2 regions of the Paenibacillus sp. CCS19 genome follow, and region 1 is predicted to be linked to the other one. Evidence: predicted binding sites of a transcription regulator. Region 1 holds the regulator's gene; the other holds the start of a gene.
What was found. Region 1 encodes LexA, which represses DNA repair genes until DNA is damaged. Its sites were predicted from a motif close to CGAACATATGTTCG; they were not measured.

Region 1 (4,218 bases):
CAACATAGACGTTGGCTGTGTCTAAGAAATTGCCTCCCAGCTCCACGAAACGGTCAACCATTCGAAGTGATTCCTGTTCATCCGTCGTATTGCCGAATGTCATCGTCCCTAAGCATAACTCCGATACCGCCAATCCACTGTTCCCAAGCAAGCGATACTGCATGTCCATCCCTCCAGTTTATATCCAATATAATCTAATCATACTTGATATAAGTGGAGAACGTCACGCTTCTATTGAGGTTAAATCAATGATTCTTCGGCGGCTCCTCTTCGCCTTCCCACTTGATCGAATCAAGCTGGTTGCGGAAATTGCCTTTGAACACGTCCAAATATTGCTTCCGAAGCCGTGCACGTTCTTCCGCTTCCGCTTCTGTGAGACCGACCGTTTTATGTTTACGCGACAGCTCGTTAATCCGCGCGATAAGCTCTTCCATTTGCTGCATCCCCCTTCTGTTATGCACTTGTTCACATTATCCTATTACTTTGACATTTTCGACAAACCATTGTCAAGGTTAATGCGCCTATAATTGAACGGTTTCCGAGCATTGTATAAAAAAAGATGGCGTATTAGGAATTGTCCCAATAAGCCATCTTATCGAACTACTCTATATTAAGCGGGTATGATGAGCATCTGTCCCGACTCCAGAACATCCGATTCGAGATTGTTGCGAAGCTTAATCTCGAATACGCGCTGACGAATATCTCCATCGCTCGTCGCGGATGCGATGCTCCACAGTGTGTCGCCTGGCGCTACATAGACAACGGACTCGCCTGCGGTAGGCTCAGCCGGGTGATCGCTCATTGCTTCCGTCATGACCATCAAGGCACCGCAGAATAAGATAATTGCGAACATAAGAGCAAAGCCCCACTTTAATACGCTCATTAGTGCATGTTTCTGAGCCTTTGTCATTGTTGCGCGTTGCGTCGATCTGCCGCGCGTATTCCGTACGTTCATTCTATTATAAGAAGCTGTCATGCTTGTCGTATTCATCATTGTTAACCGCACCCCAAACGTTTGTTCTATTTGTTGTCCATAATATATCACGAACAATTGTTCTGGTCAACACATTTTACGAACAATTGTTCTGTTTAATTTACGAACGAATGTGCCCTCGAACTTATGTTTGTACGAACTCGGGTTCTGTGCTATAATTTGCTATAATCTTATTTTTGGAGTGATGATGGTGTCGAAGCTTTCCAACCGCCAGCTGGCAATTCTTGAATTTATCAAGAACGAAGTTCGGGATAAAGGATATCCGCCTTCCGTTCGTGAGATCGGTGAAGCGGTCGGACTGGCCTCCAGCTCCACCGTTCACGGCCATTTGGATCGATTAGAGAAGAAAGGCTTTATACGCCGCGACCCAACGAAACCTCGTGCGATCGAGATTCTCGATGGCGACGGTCCTTCCGCAGGCGATGCGTTCTCGACCTCATTCGCGAAGGTGCCAATCGTCGGTAAAGTTACAGCAGGCGTACCTATTACGGCAACGGAGAACATTGAAGACTATTTCCCACTCCCAACGCATATGGTTGGTGATCACGACGTCTTCATTCTTAACGTAATCGGTGAAAGTATGATTGATGCAGGCATTCATAACGGCGATTACGTTATTGTCCGCCAGCAGCCAACCGCAACGAACGGCGATATCGTCGTAGCAATGACCGAAGAAGACGAAGCAACGGTGAAGACGTTCTACAAGGAACGCGATCATATTCGTCTCCAACCACAGAACCCTACGATGGAGCCGCTTCGTCTGAAGCACGTAACGATTCTTGGTAAAGTTATCGGTCTGTTCCGCGACATTCACTAAGAACCGAACAAGGACAAGCTGACACCATCTTACGATTTCATGTCAGCGTTTCTTCACTAGACTTGCCACTCCATGATATATAGAACCCCGGACGATTCGACATCGTTCGGGGTTTTTAATTGTTTTTTAACTGCATATAAAAGAGTCCACTCCCTCCCAAACCCTCCCTCTCCCAAGAGGGAGGGCCCCAAAGGCCTCCGCCCTCTGGACTCCTGGACTCGCTGCTTGGATACTTGAGTGGGGATGCCCGCTTTCGTCCCTGTCGGGACACGCTCTACTTCTGAGGGGTTTAGATACGGTCGATGTTTGTGCTCGACCTCCTGTACGTGCTGGGAGCCGCTTGTCGTCCCTGCGGGACACGCTCTTGGGAAGTGCTCGATCACGGCAAGGGGCTTCGCCCCTTTGAACCTTTATCTTGATAATGCGAGTTCCTCGCAAATTCATTATTACTATTAGAAATACAAAAAGCACGATAACTCCCCCGTTAGGTTCGTTATCGTGCTTTATCTTTATTGCGCTATGACCAACGAGCTCTGATTAATACAGAGTCAGGTACTGGTCGCGTTCCCATTGGTGGATTTGCGTGCGGTACATGTCCCACTCGATTTCTTTAAGCTCGTAGAAGTGAGCAAGTGCGTGTTCGCCGAGCGCTTCACAGATGACATCGCTGCGCAGCAGCTCTTGCAGAGCTTCTGCCAAGTCGCCTGGAAGGCTTGGGATACCCTCTTCAATACGCTCTTCTTCGCTCATGATGTAGATGTTGCGGTCAACCGGCGCTGGGAGCGGCATTTTGTTCTTGATGCCGTCCAGACCTGCCTTCAACATGACAGCAAGCGCAAGGTATGGGTTAGCAGCAGGGTCTGGGTTACGCGCTTCAATGCGCGTGCTCAGGCCGCGGGATGCTGGAATACGAACCATCGGGCTCCGGTTGCTTGCCGACCAAGCAACATAAACAGGCGCTTCGTAGCCAGGCAGGAGACGCTTGTACGAATTGACCGTTGGGTTCGTAATGGCCGCATAAGCGCGTGCATGATGCAGAATACCTGCCATGTAATAACGAGCCGTCTGGCTGAGACCAAGCTTGTCACTCTCATCGTAGAAGGCATTCTTCTCGCCTTGGAACAACGATTGGTGACAGTGCATGCCGGAACCGTTCACGCCGAACAGCGGCTTCGGCATGAAGGATGCGTGCAGACCATGCTGACGAGCAATCGTCTTAACAACAAGTTTGAACGTTTGAATCTGGTCCGCGGCTTTAATAGCATCCGCATATTTGAAGTCGATCTCGTGTTGACCCGGAGCAACCTCGTGATGGGATGCTTCGATCTCGAAGCCCATCTCTTCAAGCGTAAGTACGATCTCGCGACGGCAGTTCTCGCCCAGATCCATCGGCGCAAGGTCGAAGTAACCGCCTTGGTCGTTAAGTTCGGTCGTCGGATTGCCCTTCTCATCCGTCTTGAACAAGAAGAATTCTGGCTCAGGACCAACGTTCATCGAAGTGAAGCCCATTTCCTCCGCTTCCTTCAGCGCACGCTTCAGAATGCCGCGCGGGTCGCCAGCGAATGGCGTGCCATCAGGCATATAGATATCACAAATCAGACGTGCGACGCGGTCTTCCGTCACCCACGGGAAGACGACCCATGTGTCGAGGTCCGGATACAAGTACATATCGGATTCTTCGATCCGTACATATCCTTCGATAGAAGAGCCGTCGAACATCATTTTGTTATCGAGCGCTTTGAGCAGCTGACTTACAGGGATTTCAACGTTCTTGATCGTACCGAGCAAGTCGGTAAATTGCAACCGGATGAATCTGACGTTCTCTTCCTTCGCAATACGCAGGATGTCCTCTTTCGTGTAACCCACAAGATCATCTCCTTCATCGTACGTGTATGAATATCGTAAAGTCCGTGGTGCAGTCGCTTAAAGCGCGGCCAAGCTCATCAAGGTGCCGTAACGAATGACAGCGCTTTAATGCTTGTTGTAGAAACGAGAAAGCTGGCCTTGAATAAGCGATGCCTTGTTGCCTGGACGTTTCTCCAGCAGTTGCTGCTTAAGCAATCGGTGCAGCTGAGCATCGGACAGCTCGCGACGCTTCACTTCGGATTGCTCGCTCATGACGGTTGCCTCTTCGGATTCCGTGCTCAGCGGGTTCATCACTTGTTTGATGCCTGCGATGTTGACACCCTTCTCGATGAGCGATTTGATCTCCAGCAGACGTTCAACGTCATTGAAGGAGAACAACCGTTGGTTGCCCGACGTACGCGCCGGAACAATCAACTCATGCTGCTCGTAATAGCGAATTTGACGAGCGGTTAAGTCCGTGAGTTTCATGACGATTCCGATCGGGAAAAGCGCCATATTTCTCCGTATTTCGTCACCCATGTTCGCATCAACCTTCCACTTC
Region 2 (4,218 bases), on a different contig from region 1:
AGTAGCGGCTTGCTCAGCGCTTTGAATTTTGGCTTCGGCGATCGATTTGCGAATGAAATAACCTATCCCAAAGAAAATCGCACCAACAACGAGAACGATCAAGATCCATACAGCCGTGGGCATCTTGTTCACCTCCCCGTTGCACACCAAGTTTCAACGCTTGGGATGATATTTTGTTAAATCCAAGAAAGTATTAGTTTCCACCATATACTATCCCTTGGATTTCTCCGGAATGAAACGAACTGTACGCCGTTAAATGAACAACAACAGTCGTTTCACCTTGTCTTAGCCGGTTCCATACCGAATAATCGACTAAACTTAGTGAAAATAGTCTGTTTCGAATCAATTTTTGGAAGGAAAATCGATTCAAAAAGAAAGAATACAAAATCATTTTATCTTTTGACAAAATCAATTGTCAAGCCATCCTAGCTCTTCATCGTCAGGAGCATTGCCATTATCAGCAGATGCATGCTTCACAGCCTGCATCGCTACGTCCATCGGAAAGCCTCTGCGAAGCAGAAATTGGGCAAGCTTACGTCGTTTATCATAGATTTCGCCAGTCATCGAACGCCATTTCTTAACAGCGGCCTGATCAGCAACCGCCTGCTCTGCCTCTCGTCCCAAATCCCGTGATGCAGCATCTGCAGTCTGCTTATCAACCCCGCGCATTTGCAGTTCCTGCTTAATCATCAGCCGGCCTTTACCGCCTGAACGAAGACGACTTTCAGCAAAACGCCGCGCATAATCTTCATCATCAATAAGCCGCTCCTGTTCCAGCCGTTCAATGGCATAAGCAATCGGTTCAGGCTCAATCTCCTTACGCTGCAAATACCGCTCGATCTCTTTGCTCGTCCGCGGTCGAAATCCCAAATAATTGATTGCCATCGCATACGCTTTATATTGATTGTCCTCGGCTTGGATGTTTTTAATTGCTGCTTCCGTCAATTCCAGACTTTTGAACAGCCGATGGCGTATTAGGAGGTCTTCATGAACAGATAACAGCGGCTCTGAACCATTGTTCATATAAATATGATAACGACGGTGCTGCTTCGCGTCCTGTTCAACGGAAGTAATCGTGTAGATCATTAACCAATTGTAACCTCCTCATGAACGAAGAAAGACACCTCGCTCAAGGTGCCGTTCTGTTCTTGCTATGTCATTGCTAAATCAATCTTAAACCAAATCTTCAAATGTCGGTTCTTCTTCTTCTTCCTTCTCAGCAGCAAGTTGAGCTGCTTGAATAGCCGAATCAGACAATTGCGTCGCTTGACGAATTTGCTTCTCGATAACTGCAGCAACTTCCTTATTGTCTTTCAAGAATTGCTTCGCATTCTCACGGCCTTGACCCAAACGATCGCCGTTGTACGAGAACCATGCACCGCTCTTCTGTACAATATCAAGTTCCGTACCAATATCAATAATGCTGCCTTCACGCGAGATGCCTTCGCCGTACATAATGTCCAGCTCAGCTTGCTTGAACGGAGGCGCAACCTTGTTCTTAACCACTTTGATACGCGTACGGTTACCGACCACATCGTTGCCTTGTTTGATCGATTCAATACGGCGAACATCAAGACGTACGCTGGAGTAGAACTTAAGCGCGCGTCCGCCTGGCGTCGTCTCTGGGTTGCCGAACATAACGCCGACCTTCTCACGCAGCTGGTTAATAAAGATCGCAATAACTTTTGACTTGTTAATCGCGCCAGACAGCTTGCGGAGAGCCTGCGACATCAGACGTGCTTGCAGACCAACGTGGGAATCACCCATGTCGCCTTCGATCTCGGCCTTCGGCACGAGTGCCGCTACGGAGTCGATAACGATGATATCAACTGCGCCGCTGCGTACGAGCGCTTCAGCGATCTCGAGCGCTTGCTCGCCTGTATCAGGCTGCGACAGCAACAGTTCGTCAATGTTAATGCCGAGTTTGCTAGCATACAAAGGATCGAGTGCATGCTCGGCATCGATAAATGCAGCTTGTCCACCGATCTTCTGTACTTCTGCGATTGCATGCAGTGCAACCGTCGTCTTACCGGAAGATTCTGGTCCGTACACTTCAATAATACGACCGCGTGGGAATCCTCCGATTCCAAGGGCAATATCTAAAGCAAGTGCGCCGCTGGATACGGTCTCAACTTGCATGTGCGTCGATTCGCCTAGTTTCATGATGGAGCCTTTACCGAACTGCTTCTCAATCTGGCGGAGTGCCATTTCTAACGCTGCGCGACGATCTGACAAGTAACTCACATCCCTTTACTCTTTATAGTGTTATCATAGCTTATTTCGTTCTGGTTGCCAAGCATTTTTTCGAACATACATTCGCTTTTTTTCTTCCGACAGTCGAACGATGCCCTAAAGAACAAAAAGAACCGCAGCAAATGATCCATTCGCTACGGTTCCTCCGTTAACTACTGATAATATAGCACGAGTCTCAAAGCCTCGGCAAGAGAAATTATAGACAACCACAGCACTGTATATCGGAGATTCCCGCTTACTGCTGCTCTGCACCTCCGAGTGCCTGCCAGAGACGGTACAGCACAGCCTTGACGGCGCGCACACGGATGATATCCCTAGTGCCGCTTAGATGCATCGTATGAACGTCTGTAGGCTTAGAACGCTGCGCAAGGGCGTAATAGACGAGCCCTACCGGCTTACCCTCTGACTCCGCTGGGCCAGCAACGCCTGTTATCGAGATGCCGTAGTCCGCATCAGCGATCTCTCTGACGCGTTCCGCCATCATCGCTGCAGTTGACTCGCTGATCGCCCCAGGCGCACCGTCGCCTTCCAGCTGCGACATCGGAATACCGAGCAGCTGATGTTTCATCATGTTCGTATAAGTGACTACCCCGCCCGCATACTCCCCGCTGCTGCCCGGAATGTTCGTGATCAACTCAGCGAACATCCCCCCTGAACAGCTCTCCGCAGAGACCATCGTGCGGCCTGTGAGACGCAGCAGCCGAACGACCGCCTCCTCCAATGGGATGTCCTCCTGCGCGAACAGGTGAGCCCCTACAAGCTGTTTGATTTTGTCCACCGTATCATCAAGCTTAGTCTGGGCTTCCATTGCCGTCGCCGCTTTCGTTGATACACGAATCGCGACCTCGCCTTCCTTGGCATATGGCGCAATCGTCGGATCCGTCTGCCCTTCGATTAATGGCAGCAGCTCATGCTCCAGCTTGGATTCCCCAATCCCAGCGAATTTAAGCAGCCTCGAATAAAGCGGAATCGCCGTACCCAGTTCGCCCAGGAGCCATGTCAAAGCCGGCCCCTCGAACATCGGCTTCATCTCGCGCGGCGGGCCAGGCAGCAGCAAATAACGGGTACCGTCTACATGCAGCGCATTGCCTACCGCGAGCCCTGCTTCATTAAACAGCGGCACAGCGCCTACAATGGAAGTCGCCTGCCTTTTGTTGCTGTCCACCATATGAATGCCGCGATCTTGGAAGAACGCTACGATTTTGTCCATAGAAGGCTGATCATACGTCAACTCACGGCCAAGGTAATCCGCCAGCACGTCCTTCGTCAAATCGTCCTGTGTAGGCCCTAGACCGCCTGTAAATAGAAGCAGATCCGCCCGGCTCCGTGCCGTTTCAATCGCGTTGCGGATCCGTTTCGGGTTGTCGCCGACAACCGTCTGATAATAAACATCGATACCAAGGTCAGCCAAACGACGGGATAAATATTGAGCATTCGTATTCACAATCTGCCCGAGCAGAAGCTCCGTACCAACCGCGATAATTTCAGCTTTCATCGTATGAACCTCTCCTTCATATGTAGCGCCAATAGCAATTTATTCTTTTTCCAGTAAACATGGAATTCATTTGTTATGCGGTAAAGGAAGGACACCCCCCAGAAATGGAGGATGTCCGTCGTTTAGGCAATAGGTATCAGGTTTTTGTTCTTCACAAAGTAATCGATGCCAGAGTAAACGGTAATGACCGCTGCTACCCAGCTTGCGAAGATATCGAAACGAATGTCGATGAAGGTAAATGGGAAATTGTTCAGCAACAGCGCGATGATCATCGTGATCTGAACAGCCGTCTTCCACTTGCCCCACTTGCTGGCCGCAATGACTTTATTCTCAAGCAATGCGATTTGTCTTAAGCCCGTCACTGCGAACTCGCGGCAAATAATGACTACCGCAATCCATGCATCGAGCTTATCCATCTCGACGAGCGAGATCAGTACGGCAGCAACAAGCACCTTGTCCGCGAGTGGATC

Region 2: the regulator LexA is predicted to act here: its motif matches at 2,306-2,319, upstream of recA (recombinase RecA).

The regions. Positions count from the first base shown of each region.
Region 1 covers NZ_BTCK01000059.1:19,377-23,594, reverse strand. Annotated here, with positions in the region: gene SBI19_RS26620 (aldo/keto reductase) at 1-163, opposite strand, end outside; gene SBI19_RS26615 (DUF896 domain-containing protein) at 246-434, opposite strand; gene SBI19_RS26610 (LysM peptidoglycan-binding domain-containing protein) at 611-853, opposite strand; gene lexA (transcriptional repressor LexA) at 1,185-1,811, shown strand; gene glnA (type I glutamate--ammonia ligase) at 2,349-3,677, opposite strand; gene SBI19_RS26595 (MerR family transcriptional regulator) at 3,783-4,196, opposite strand.
Region 2 covers NZ_BTCK01000057.1:17,923-22,140, forward strand. Annotated here, with positions in the region: gene rny (ribonuclease Y) at 1-123, opposite strand, end outside; gene SBI19_RS26270 (regulatory protein RecX) at 409-1,086, opposite strand; gene recA (recombinase RecA) at 1,174-2,235, opposite strand; gene SBI19_RS26280 (competence/damage-inducible protein A) at 2,489-3,748, opposite strand; gene pgsA (CDP-diacylglycerol--glycerol-3-phosphate 3-phosphatidyltransferase) at 3,871-4,218, opposite strand, start outside.